4 regions of the Vibrio gallicus genome follow, and region 2 is predicted to be linked to each of the others. Evidence: predicted binding sites of a transcription regulator. Region 2 holds the regulator's gene; each other region holds the start of a gene.
What was found. The regulator MetJ, encoded in region 2, represses methionine synthesis genes. The targets are predictions, from matches to a motif close to TTAGACNTNTANANGTCTAA.
Positions count from the first base shown of each region.

Region 1: a site for MetJ is predicted at 1,731-1,750, ahead of OCU28_RS10420 (MetQ/NlpA family ABC transporter substrate-binding protein). Genes of this name have one in related genera too.
Region 3: a site for MetJ is predicted at 1,626-1,645, ahead of metN (methionine ABC transporter ATP-binding protein MetN). Genes of this name have one in related genera too.
Region 4: a site for MetJ is predicted at 1,219-1,238, ahead of metK (methionine adenosyltransferase). Genes of this name have one in related genera too.

Region 1 covers NZ_AP024871.1:2,235,382-2,238,599, reverse strand. The annotation lists gene pgi (glucose-6-phosphate isomerase) at 1-1,600, shown strand, start outside; gene OCU28_RS10420 (MetQ/NlpA family ABC transporter substrate-binding protein) at 1,770-2,573, shown strand; gene dusA (tRNA dihydrouridine(20/20a) synthase DusA) at 2,795-3,218, shown strand, end outside.
Region 2 covers NZ_AP024871.1:151,192-154,409, reverse strand. The annotation lists gene OCU28_RS00735 (O-succinylhomoserine (thiol)-lyase) at 1-956, opposite strand, end outside; gene metJ (met regulon transcriptional regulator MetJ) at 1,138-1,455, shown strand; gene OCU28_RS00725 (malic enzyme-like NAD(P)-binding protein) at 1,505-2,770, opposite strand; gene rpmE (50S ribosomal protein L31) at 2,940-3,158, opposite strand.
Region 3 covers NZ_AP024871.1:578,374-581,591, forward strand. The annotation lists gene OCU28_RS02735 (methionine ABC transporter permease) at 1-521, opposite strand, end outside; gene metN (methionine ABC transporter ATP-binding protein MetN) at 511-1,545, opposite strand; gene gmhB (D-glycero-beta-D-manno-heptose 1,7-bisphosphate 7-phosphatase) at 1,724-2,278, shown strand; gene OCU28_RS02750 (YitT family protein) at 2,358-2,960, opposite strand.
Region 4 covers NZ_AP024871.1:2,091,813-2,095,030, reverse strand. The annotation lists gene metK (methionine adenosyltransferase) at 1-1,147, opposite strand, end outside; gene tkt (transketolase) at 1,525-3,218, shown strand, end outside.

The DNA of each region.
Region 1 (3,218 bases), 440 kb from region 2:
TCATTTTGAGTCAGCACAAGATATGCAGATGAAAGATCTATTTGCAGCTGATTCACAACGCTTCACTAATTTTTCGAAGGCGTTTGGTGACGACATTCTGGTTGATTACTCTAAGAACTTAATCGATCAACAAACCATGACTCATCTATTTGATCTTGCTAAGCAAACCGAACTTCAATCGGCAATCGATGCAATGTTCTCTGGTGCTAAGATCAACCAAACAGAAGGTCGCGCTGTTCTTCATACCGCATTGCGTAATCGCAGCAACACTGCAGTTGTTGTAGATGGTGAAGATGTGATGCCTGCAGTAAACGCAGTTTTAGACAAAATTAAGTCATTCACTGATCGTGTAATCGGTGGAGACTGGAAAGGCTATACAGGTAAAGCTATCACTGATGTTGTAAATATCGGTATCGGCGGTTCAGACCTAGGTCCTTACATGGTGACTGAAGCGCTATCACCATTTAAAAATCATCTAAATTTGCACTTTGTTTCAAACGTAGATGGCACCCACATTGCTGAAACACTGAAGAAAGTTAACCCTGAGACAACACTATTCTTGGTAGCATCAAAGACCTTTACTACTCAAGAAACAATGACCAACGCACACTCTGCTCGTGATTGGTTCTTGGCTTCTGCAACTGACGAAGCACACGTTGCTAAGCACTTCGCAGCTCTATCTACCAATGGCCAAGCAGTGTCTGAGTTTGGTATTGATACTGACAACATGTTTGAATTCTGGGACTGGGTTGGTGGTCGTTACTCTCTATGGTCTGCAATCGGTCTTTCTATTGCACTAGGTGTAGGTTACGACAACTTTGTTGAGCTACTTGCTGGTGCTCACGAGATGGATAACCATTTCCGTTCAACGGAACTAGAAAACAATATACCAACCATCTTGGCACTGATTGGTATTTGGTATAACAACTTCCATGGTTCTGAGTCAGAAACTATCTTACCTTATGATCAGTATATGCATCGCTTTGCCGCTTACTTCCAGCAAGGTAACATGGAATCAAACGGTAAATACACTGACCGCAATGGTGACGCAGTAGATTACCAAACAGGTCCAATCATCTGGGGTGAACCAGGTACTAATGGTCAACATGCGTTTTATCAGTTGATCCACCAAGGTACTAAGCTAATTCCTTGTGATTTCATTGCGCCAGCAGTAAGCCACAACCCAACAGGTGACCATCATCAAAAACTGATGTCGAACTTCTTTGCTCAAACAGAAGCGCTGGCATTTGGTAAGTCACAACAAGTAGTTGAAGCTGAATTAAAGGCTGCGGGTAAATCTGACGCTGAAATCGCTGAACTAGCACCATTCAAGGTGTTTGAAGGTAACCGCCCAACTAACTCCATCTTAGTTAAACAGATTACTCCACGTACTTTAGGCAACCTAATTGCTATGTATGAGCACAAGATCTTTGTTCAAGGTGTTATCTGGAATATCTTTACCTTTGACCAATGGGGGGTTGAGCTTGGTAAGCAACTAGCAAACCAAATCTTACCTGAGTTGGCCGACAACACCGCAGTGGACTCTCATGATAGCTCAACTAATGGTTTGATTAATGCGTTTAAACAACTGCGCAGTTAAGCCTTAACGTTTAGTTAGACAGAAGACCAGCCTAGTGCTGGTCTTTTTTTATATTGCACCTTATTAAATATACTTAAAGGTTATATCTGTTGTGAATTGCAATCTCGTAATAATGGAGTAACATAGGCATTTAGATGGCTAGAAGTCTTAAATGAATTATGGAGTTAGAATGAAAGGGATTAAGAGCGTAATAGGTTTGACACTAATCTCAGCGTTGGCTTTAGGCCTAACAGCTTGTGGTAAGGAAGAAGCTAAGGTGATTAAGGTTGGTGCTACTGTCGGCCCTCACGCTCAGGTGGTGGAAGCGGTGGCTAAAGAAGCGGCTAAACAAGGCCTAAAAGTTGAAGTTGTTGAATTCTCAGATTACGTTACACCTAATGCGGCGTTAGACGATGGCAGTATTGATTTAAACAGTTATCAGCATCAACCGTTTTTAGATAACTATAACCAAGGGCATGACTCGCATCTAACCTCTATTGGCCGCTCTATTTTGATGCGAATGGGAATCTACTCAGATAAATTCGACTCTTTAGCTGCGTTACCAAATAAAGCAAGAATCGGTATTCCAAATGACCCAACCAATGGTGGTCGAGGCCTACTACTGCTTGCTCAAGCAAAGCTTATTACCTTAAAGTCTGATGTTGGATTTAAAGCGACACTACAAGACATCACTTCTAATCCCAAGCAGCTACAGTTTGTAGAGGTTGATGCAGCTCAATTACCTCGCGCATTAGATGACTTAGATGCAGCGGCAATTACTATGAACTATGTAATGTCTTCCGGGTTAGACCCTAAGAAACAAGGTATTTTCCTCGAAGCCAAAGATGCCCCTCTAGCAGTAATGGTTATCGCGGCGCGTGAGGACCATAAAGATGATGCTGATTATCAGAAGTTTGTGAAAATATTCCAATCGCAAGCGACGCGAGAATTCCTTGAAAAAACCTTTAAAGGAACGATTGAGCCTGCATTTTAGTTGTAGTTGAATCTTTCCAAAAAAACTAAAGCCTGCCAAGACAATGTCTAAGCAGGCTTTTTTAATTTAGTGAGATTCTGGGATTGATGGATATTCAACCACACCGTATAATCCGCACCTCAAAGTTGAAGGGCTAGATGATTCCAGTCGCTTTCACTTATAGCAATACTTATCGATTAGCATTGGATAGGTGTTGTTTAGCTCAATATAAGGTCTAAATTATGCATTCATCCTCACGCTTATCCGTCGCTCCTATGCTTGATTGGACGGATCGACATTGCCGATACTTTCACAGGCTGTTGTCACAGAATACTTTGCTGTATACCGAGATGGTTACTACAGGTGCAATTATTCATGGCAAGGGTGACTTCTTAAAGCATGACCAAAGTGAACACCCTGTTGCGTTACAACTAGGCGGGTCGAATGCAAAAGACTTAGCTCATTGTGCAAAGCTAGCTCAAGAGCGAGGATATGACGAAGTGAACCTTAATGTAGGTTGCCCGTCAGATCGAGTTCAGAACGGTCGATTTGGTGCGTGCTTAATGGCGGATCCTGAGCTGGTGGCAGAGTGTGTTGCAGCGATGAAGTCTGAGGTTTCTATTCCTGTTACCGTTAAAACACGTATCGGAATCGACGACCAAGATT
Region 2 (3,218 bases):
CCACTCACAAACACCTTCAGTTCATCCATGCTGCCATCAAACTCAAAGCTCAACATACTGCCAAACCCAGTCTGCTGACGCTTGGCGATATCATGCCCAGGGTGCTGCGGTAGACTCGGATGGTAGATAGTTTTCACTCGTGATTGTGCTTTTAGGTACTCAAGAATCTGCTGCGAACTTTCTTCGTGAGCACGCATACGCGGACCTAAAGTACGGATACCACGTAGTGTCATATAGCTATCAAAAGGCGTGCCGGTAGCACCGATGCAATTACCCCACCAGCTTAATTCATCAGCATGCTGCTCATCTTTGGTAATAACTACACCGCCAATAACATCAGAATGGCCATTAATAAATTTGGTGGTGGAGTGGATAACAAAATCAGCCCCAAGTTCTAAAGGCTTTTGGAATATTGGAGTTAGGAAGGTGTTATCGACTGCGACAAGTGCACCAATCGCTTTAGCTTGCTCACAAACCTTAGCAATATCAACCACCCTAACCAATGGATTAGAAGGAGTCTCTAATAAGATAAGCTTTGGCTTTTTAGCCAGAGCTTGAGAGAACGCAGTGTCATCAGATTGATCAACAAACTCAACCTTAAAATCACCCTTTAATGAGCGGGTATTAAATAAACGATAGGTCCCACCGTAACAATCGTGGGGAGCAACGATTAAATCATCTGGGCCTAAAAATGTTGAAACCCAAAGATTCAATGCCGAGGTTCCACAATTGGTAACAACCGCACCTTTCCCAGACTCCAATTCAAATAAAGCCGTTTCTAATAGGTTACGGTTAGGGTTACCTGAACGGGTATAGTCGTATGTCGGTACATCGCCAAATGACGGAAAACCATAATTGGTTGATAAATAAATCGGAGGAACAACGGCATGATGCTGTGTATCAGACTCGATACCAGTACGAACTGCGATTGTTGATGGTTTATGTTTACTGCTCATTTTAAGCCTTCCTTTGACAATGAGTGGCGAATCTGGATACCAATCACTTATATTCCTATAGATTACCTTTCCTATTATCGGACTTCAACACATCTAGACGTCTAAATGCCTTTACTTGTAGCAGTAAACATCGCTAAAATCATGTTATCAGTATCCCTTAATCGGTAAATATAGGTTTTCCATGGCAGATTGGAACGGCGAGTACATTAGCCCTTATGCAGAGCACGGCAAAAAAAGCACCCAAGTTAAAAAGATTACGGTATCTATTCCCCTTAAGGTACTAAAGATTTTGACCGATGAAAGAACGCGACGCCAAATTAATAACTTACGTCACGCAACCAATAGTGAGCTATTGTGCGAAGCTTTTTTACATGCTTATACCGGTCAACCGCTGCCTACCGATGAAGATTTAAGAAAGGATTGTCCCGATGAGATCCCAACTGAAGCCAAACAAATTATGACCGAGCTAGGTATTGAACTAGAAACATTTGATGAATAATATTTAAAGACACCCTCATACCCGAGGATGTCTTTAGCTCACTGATAACTCATTGCGATTGCATGTAATTATCGGGTAGTTCGATTCTTGCCACACCAGACTCTATCGCTGCGGTTGCAACAGCCGTTGCAATACGTGGTAGTAAGCGCGGGTCCATTGGTTTTGGAATGATGTAACCTGAACCAAACTCTAGAGAATCAACTCCTGCAGCCTGCAACACCGATTTCGGGACGGGCTCTTTTGCCAGTTGACGAATCGCCTCTACCGCAGCCAGTTTCATTTCAATATTTATTTCGCTGGCTCTAACATCTAACGCCCCGCGAAAAATAAACGGAAAACAGATCACATTGTTGACCTGATTGGGATAATCAGAGCGTCCAGTTCCCATAATCAAATCATCACGCACTTGATGTGCTATCTGTGGTTGGATTTCAGGGTCTGGATTAGAGCACGCAAAAACCACGGGTTTGTCTCCCATCAAAGCTAGTGCTTCAGCAGAGAGTAGATCAGGACCTGATACCCCTAGAAATAAGTCGGCACCTTCGATAACGTCTTCTAAGGTACGCTTGTCTGTATTACTGGCAAACAACTGCTTATATTCATTAAGGTCATCGCGGCGTGTATGGATAACCCCTTTGCGGTCGAGCATATAAATCTTCTCTCGCAACGCACCGCATTTTATCAACAGCTCCATACAGGCAACTGCCGCAGCACCAGCCCCTAAGCAAACAATGGTCGAATCGCAAAGCTGTTTTCCTTGCAGCTCAATCGCATTTAACATTCCTGCTGCCGTGACTATCGCAGTTCCATGCTGATCATCATGGAATACCGGAATATCACAGTTCTCAATCAAGCGACGCTCAATTTCAAAGCAGTCTGGTGCTTTAATATCTTCTAGATTGATACCACCAAAGGTATCAGCAATGGCTGTTACCGTATCAACAAACTCATCTATGGTGCGGTGCTTGACCTGTATATCAATAGAATCTAGCCCTGCAAATCGTTTAAATAATAGAGACTTACCTTCCATAACCGGCTTTGACGCCATTGGGCCTAAATTACCCAAACCTAAGATAGCGGTACCATTAGAGATAACGGCTACCATATTGCCTTTGGCTGTGTACCTATACACACTGTCGATATTTTGAGCTATTTCACGTACTGGCTCTGCAACTCCGGGGCTATAAGCGAGCGAGAGGTCCACAGCCGTTTCAGCTGCTGTGGTGAGCTCTACACCAATTTTACCGGGCTTAGGGAATTCATGATAATTGAGGGCTTGTTGGCGAAAATCATCCGCGGTAGGTTCATCTGGCATAGAAAAGAAATCCTTTTGAAATCGACGACTAACTAGAGGTATGAAGATTCCGCTTAGATTGCATGGCGAAAGTTCATATACCTTAGAGTCTACTTAATACTTTCTATTTATGACCAGACAAAAACGAAAAAAGGCCGCAAATGCGACCTTTTTTTTCTAGCAACTAAGATTATTTCTTAGAAGATAGAGCACCGAAACGCTTGTTGAAGCGATCTACACGGCCGCCAGTATCAACGATACGTTGCTTACCAGTGTAGAATGGGTGACATTTGTCACACACGTCAAGGTGGATAGAATCTTTACCTAGAGTTGTATTGAACTCAAAAGTGTTGCCGCAAGAGCAAGTTGCTGTTACAGCTTTGTATTCAGGATGGATACCTGTTTTCATGGGAAAACCTCATATATAGGCCGCATCGCCATCTAGTTCTATGCTAGACACCACACGTAG
Region 3 (3,218 bases), 430 kb from region 2:
GTACCTGCCATTGCAGAGTAACTGACGAGAGTAACCAAGGTAATAGTCACTGAATTAATAATGGTCGGTAGCGCTTCAGGAAGCAAAACCTTAGAAATAATTTGTAGTGGTGTCGCTCCCATTGATTGGGCCGCTTCGACTAAGCCACTAGAAACCTCTAACAAAGCCCCTTCGATTAATCGAGCAACAAATGGTATGGCACCTATAGTGAGCGGAACTATGGCTGCGGTAGTGCCAATGAAGGTACCAATGAGTAATTTGGTTAGCGGTATAATTGCTACCATTAACACCAAGAATGGAACACTACGTCCGATATTTACGATAGCGCCTAAAATAGAGTTTAGACGTACGTTTTCTAACAACCCGCCTTTTTTGCTGGTATGCAGAATAACCCCTAACGGGATCCCGACTACAAAGCCAACTATTCCAGAAAATGCCACCATATAGATGGTCTGCCCAGTCGCTTTAAGTATCAGGCCATTATTTAAACTAAACCATTGTGCAATCAAATCAAATGACATAGCCAAGTACCTCTACTTTTACGTTTTGTTGTTCTAGATATTCAATTGCTGAATTCTCTGATTCTTCGGTACCAAATAGCTCAGCTACCAGCATGCCAAACTTCACACCACCAGCGTAGTCGAGATCGGAGCTCAAAATGGATACGTCGATGTTAAATTTACGTGCCATCTGACTTATTACCGGCTCTTTAACCGTTGCGCCAGTAAACTCTAAGCGAACTAGAGGGTAACTACCTTGCAGGCGAGTTTCATTTAGACGGCTTTGATAATCGTCTGGGATTGAAAGGTCTAAGGTTGAACGAATAAATTTACGCGCAAGTTCAGTCTTAGGACGAGCAAATATCTCACCCACGGTTCCTTTTTCGACTAGCTTGCCACCGCCGATAATCGCCACTTCATGGCAGATACTTTTCACTACATCCATTTCATGAGTAATGATTAGGATCGTAATTCCCAGAGCCCTATTGATGGTTTTCAACAGCGCTAGGATTGATTGGGTTGTGGCTGGGTCAAGTGCGCTGGTGGCTTCGTCACATAGCAACACCTTAGGATCGCTAGATAGCGCCCGCGCGATAGCAACGCGTTGTTTTTGCCCACCACTTAGATTTGCAGGGTAGGTATCTTTTTTGTCAGTAAGTCCTACTAACTCTAGTAGCTCAGATACTTTAGCTTCAATGTGCTGTTTGTCTCTTCCTGCAAACTCTAATGGCAGAGCAATATTGTCATACACTGTACGTGAGGCAAGAAGGTTAAAATGCTGAAAGATCATGCCAATATTACGGCGTGCTTGAGATAGTCCTTTATCGTTTAGCTTGGTAAGATCAACACCGTCGACAATAACTTCGCCGCTAGTTGGTACTTCGAGCATATTTACACAGCGAATCAGTGTACTTTTACCTGCGCCAGATGAACCTATAACGCCAAAAATATGACCTTTTTCAACATTTAGGTTGATGTCTACTAAGGCATTTATAGGGCGATTGCCTTGATAAAATACCTTGTTAACTTGGTTGATTTCTATCATCAATGAACCTGTAAACTGGAGGGACTAGGGTGACTATGCTTGAGATGCTAGGGGTTTCATTGACCCAAGTCAATAGATATTTTTACGTCTAGACGGCTAAAACTCAAATCAGGAGTGCGAGGAAAGTTAAAGCGTGCAATAATCAGCTTGAACTTTGCTTTTTTAAGAGAGACTGTCAGTGGCTAAACCTGCCGTATTTTTAGACCGTGATGGCGTGATAAATGTTGATCACGGCTATGTACATGATGAACATGACTTTGAATATATAGATGGTGTATTTGAGGCAACCAAGGCATTGCAACAGCAAGGCTATATGTTGGTGCTGGTTACAAACCAGTCAGGTATTGCTCGAGGGAAGTTTAGCGAAGACCGCTTTATGTCATTAACGCAATGGATGGATTGGAACTTTTCGGACCATGGTGTTGAGTTTGATGGCATATATTACTGTCCACACCATCCTGAGCATGGCATCGGTGATTATAAACAAGACTGTGATTGTCGTAAGCCGAAGCCTGGGATGTTTATCTCTGCGCGTGATTTTCTAAACATAGATATGGCTAAATCGATTATGGTCGGTGATAAAGCCGAAGACCTAATGGCTGCCGAGTCGGCGGGCGTAGGTACAAAGATTCTGGTACGAACCGGTAAGCCAGTAACGGAACAGGGCGAAACTATTGCTGATGTTGTATTAGATAGTATCGCGGATGTTCCTCAGTTTGTTCTATCTCGTTAAAGCTGCTTTGATATAACAATCATGTATGTGCAAGGCCCAGCCATAACGATAAAACAGCCCCTAATTTAAGGGGCTGTTTTTATTTCTCATAGTGAACCGTATAGCGTGTCGGTTTATGGTTCATCCATAGGATCATATTAATAAATACGGCGGCTAAGATGGACCAAGCTATCAGTACCAAAGGGATAAAGTAGAGGGAAGTAAGTAAAATGCAGGTATCAAATATCAATTGACTCTTGCCAACTGGCACTCCCATTTTATCTTGAATTACGATGCAGAGTACGTTCGATCCCCCCAAGCTTGCTCTATGGCGAAATAATATCAGTAAGCCAAGCCCGATACAGGTTCCGCCAGCAATGGCTGCGAATATAGGCGATAGCGTTGAAAAGGTCATTGCATGGTGGATGTTATCGGTCATGATTGAGACCAAGGTGACACAGATGATGCTATTGATAGTGAATCGCTTGCCAAGGCGAAACCAAGCTAAAAAATAGAAAGGGATATTTACTAAGAAATACAGGCTTCCAAGGGATAGAGAAGTGAACTTGCTTAAAAGTAATGCTACCCCCGCAGTCCCCCCGACAATCATAGATGACGACTTAAGAAAATATATACCAATAGCGACGAGTAAAGTACCGGTAAATATCGCGGCGCAGTCTTCTAATATACTGTGTTTGTTCATTTTTAGTCCCATTTCTTTTAGGCACGTAGAATATCTAAAAACTTACATTTAACGAAGTTTTTAACAGTAATTGATGTTGGTATCGTGTAATTTTGTTTTTACAGAGTGTAAAGTGAGCCTTATCAGTAAGAGAACTCAAAATCCTTAGTGGGAGATGTGAGTAAATATTGATATAACACATGGACATAAAACAATTTGTGATATCAATTAAATTAGGTAGAATGCCGTAATTACCGCGACGAAAACGTTTGCTTTTGG
Region 4 (3,218 bases), 590 kb from region 2:
TACCCGCAAAATCTTTAAGAATATCGGCTTTGTCTGTCGCTTCCCATGGGAATTCGTTGCGACCAAAGTGACCGTATGCTGCGGTCTTCTTATAGATTGGTTGAAGTAGATTTAGCATCTCTTGCAGGCCATATGGGCGTAGGTCGAAGTTTTGACGTACTGCTTCGATGATGATCTGATGTGATACTTTTTCAGTGCCAAAGGTTTCAATCATAATAGACGTTGGATCGGCAACACCAATTGCGTAAGAAAGTTGAATCTCACAACGGTCAGCCAGACCAGCAGCAACGATGTTCTTCGCTACATAACGTGCAGCGTAAGCAGCACTGCGGTCTACTTTAGATGGATCTTTACCAGAGAATGCACCGCCACCGTGACGTGCTGCGCCGCCGTAGGTATCTACGATAATCTTACGACCAGTTAGACCACAGTCACCCATAGGACCACCAATTACAAAGCGACCGGTTGGGTTAATAAAGAATTTGGTTTCTTTATTTAGCCACTCCGTTGGAAGTACTGGTTTGATAATGGTTTCCATTACAGCTTCACGAAGCTCAGGAGTAGAGATGTCATCGCTATGTTGGGTAGATAGAACGACTGCATCAATACCGACAATCTTACCTTGGTCGTATTGGAAAGTTACCTGAGATTTAGCATCAGGACGTAACCAAGGAAGTGTACCGTTCTTACGCACTTCGGCTTGCTTCTCAACTAATCGGTGAGAATAAGTGATTGGTGCCGGCATTAATACATCGGTTTCGTTGGTTGCATAACCAAACATAATACCCTGGTCACCAGCGCCCTGATCTTTAGGGTCTGCTTTATCAACACCTTGGTTGATATCTGGCGATTGTTTACCAATGGTATTTAGAATCGCGCAAGAATCGGCATCAAAGCCCATATCTGAGTGAACGTAACCGATTTCACGTACGGTTTGACGTGTAAGCTCTTCAATATCGACCCATGCAGAAGTGGTAACTTCACCACCAACCATGACCATGCCGGTTTTTACATATGTTTCACACGCTACGCGTGCCTTAGGGTCTTGCTCAATAATTGCATCTAGAACCGCATCAGAGATTTGGTCTGCAATTTTGTCAGGATGTCCCTCAGAAACCGACTCAGAGGTAAACAGGTGCTTAGCCATAGATGGGCTCCCTTCTATTTAGTTGATAAAAGATGCATTGGCATCCCTTAAGATGATTGTTAAGTAGATGTTTCTACTTCTGGACGTCTATTCTAAATTTGAATGACCGAAATACAAGCTTTATTTGCATATAAAAGTGAGTTAAATGCTCACTTTGTCAGTCGTTGGGCTGTAAAGCGTAAATAAAAGTCGTTGTAGGCACAAAAATAGATAGTAGCGCTTGAATGATGGAAAGCGTTTGCGGTAATAATTGTGCTCTGCGACAATAGTCGCCTTAGCTGGTCCTAATTATAGAGAGGTGCTGTAGATGCATCCAACTCTTGGGCAGTTAAGTCTAGGAATAATTCCATCAATTGCATATGCACTCAGGAGCAGACATGTCTTCCCGAAAAGATCTAGCCAATGCAATCCGCGCTTTAAGCATGGATGGCGTACAAAAAGCTAACTCTGGTCACCCAGGCGCCCCAATGGGGATGGCTGATATTGCCGAAGTATTATGGCGTGGTCACTTGAACCACAACCCTTCAAACCCTGAATGGGCTGACCGCGACCGTTTTATACTGTCAAACGGTCATGGATCAATGCTGATCTATTCTTTGCTTCATCTTTCGGGCTACGAGTTATCTATCGATGACCTTAAGAACTTCCGTCAGTTGCACTCTAAGACTCCAGGTCATCCAGAATATGGTTACGCACCTGGTATCGAGACCACCACAGGTCCTCTAGGTCAAGGCATCACCAATGCGGTTGGTATGGCAATGGCTGAAAAAGCACTTGCGGCTCAGTTCAACAAAGAAGGTCACGACATCGTTGACCACTACACCTATGCATTCATGGGTGACGGCTGTCTGATGGAAGGTATCTCACACGAGGCATGTTCTCTAGCGGGTACTCTAGGTCTTGGCAAGCTGGTTGCTTTTTGGGATGACAACGGCATCTCTATCGATGGTGAGGTTGAAGGCTGGTTCTCTGATGATACGCCTAAGCGTTTTGAAGCTTACGGCTGGCACGTAATTCCAGCAGTAGATGGCCATGATGCACAAGCAATCAACGCGGCTATCGTTGCGGCAAAAGCAGACCCTCGTCCAACACTTATCTGTACTAAGACTGTAATTGGTTTTGGTTCTCCAAACAAAGCGGGCACACACGACTGTCACGGCGCACCACTGGGTCAAGACGAAATCGTTGCCACTAAAGCTGCCCTTGGTTGGGAGCACGGTCCATTTGAAGTTCCTGCTGATATCTACGCACAGTGGGACGCAAAAGAGTCTGGCGCTGCAAAAGAAGCGGCTTGGAATGCGAAATTTGAAGCTTACGCAGCAGCATACCCGCAAGAAGCAGCTGAGCTTAAGCGTCGCGTTAACGGCGAACTTCCGGCACAGTGGGAAGAGAAAGCAAACCAAATCATTGCTGATCTTCAAGCAAACCCTGCAAACATTGCATCACGTAAAGCATCACAAAACGCACTAGAAGCGTTTGGTCAAATGCTTCCTGAGTTCATGGGTGGTTCTGCTGACCTTGCGCCATCAAACCTAACCATGTGGTCTGGCTCTAAGTCTCTTGAAGCGAATGATTTCTCGGGCAACTACATCCACTACGGTGTACGTGAGTTCGGCATGACAGCTATCATGAACGGTATTGCTCTGCACGGCGGTTTTGTACCGTACGGTGCAACCTTCCTAATGTTCATGGAATACGCGCGTAATGCAATGCGTATGGCGGCTCTGATGAAGATTCAGAACATCCAAGTTTACACTCATGACTCAATCGGTCTGGGTGAAGATGGTCCAACGCACCAACCAGTAGAGCAAGTAGCTTCACTGCGTATGACTCCAAACATGAGCACATGGCGTCCATGTGACCAAGTTGAATCTGCGGTTGCTTGGAAACTGGCTATTGAGCGTAAAGATGCACCAACAGCGCTTATCTTCTCTCGCCAAAACCTAGCTCAGCAAGAGCGTGATGCTCAGACTCTAGCGAATGTTGCTAAGGGTGGCTACATCCTTAATGATTGTGCTGGTACTCCAGAGCTAATCATCATTGCGACAGGTTCAGAAGTAGAGCTAGCAGT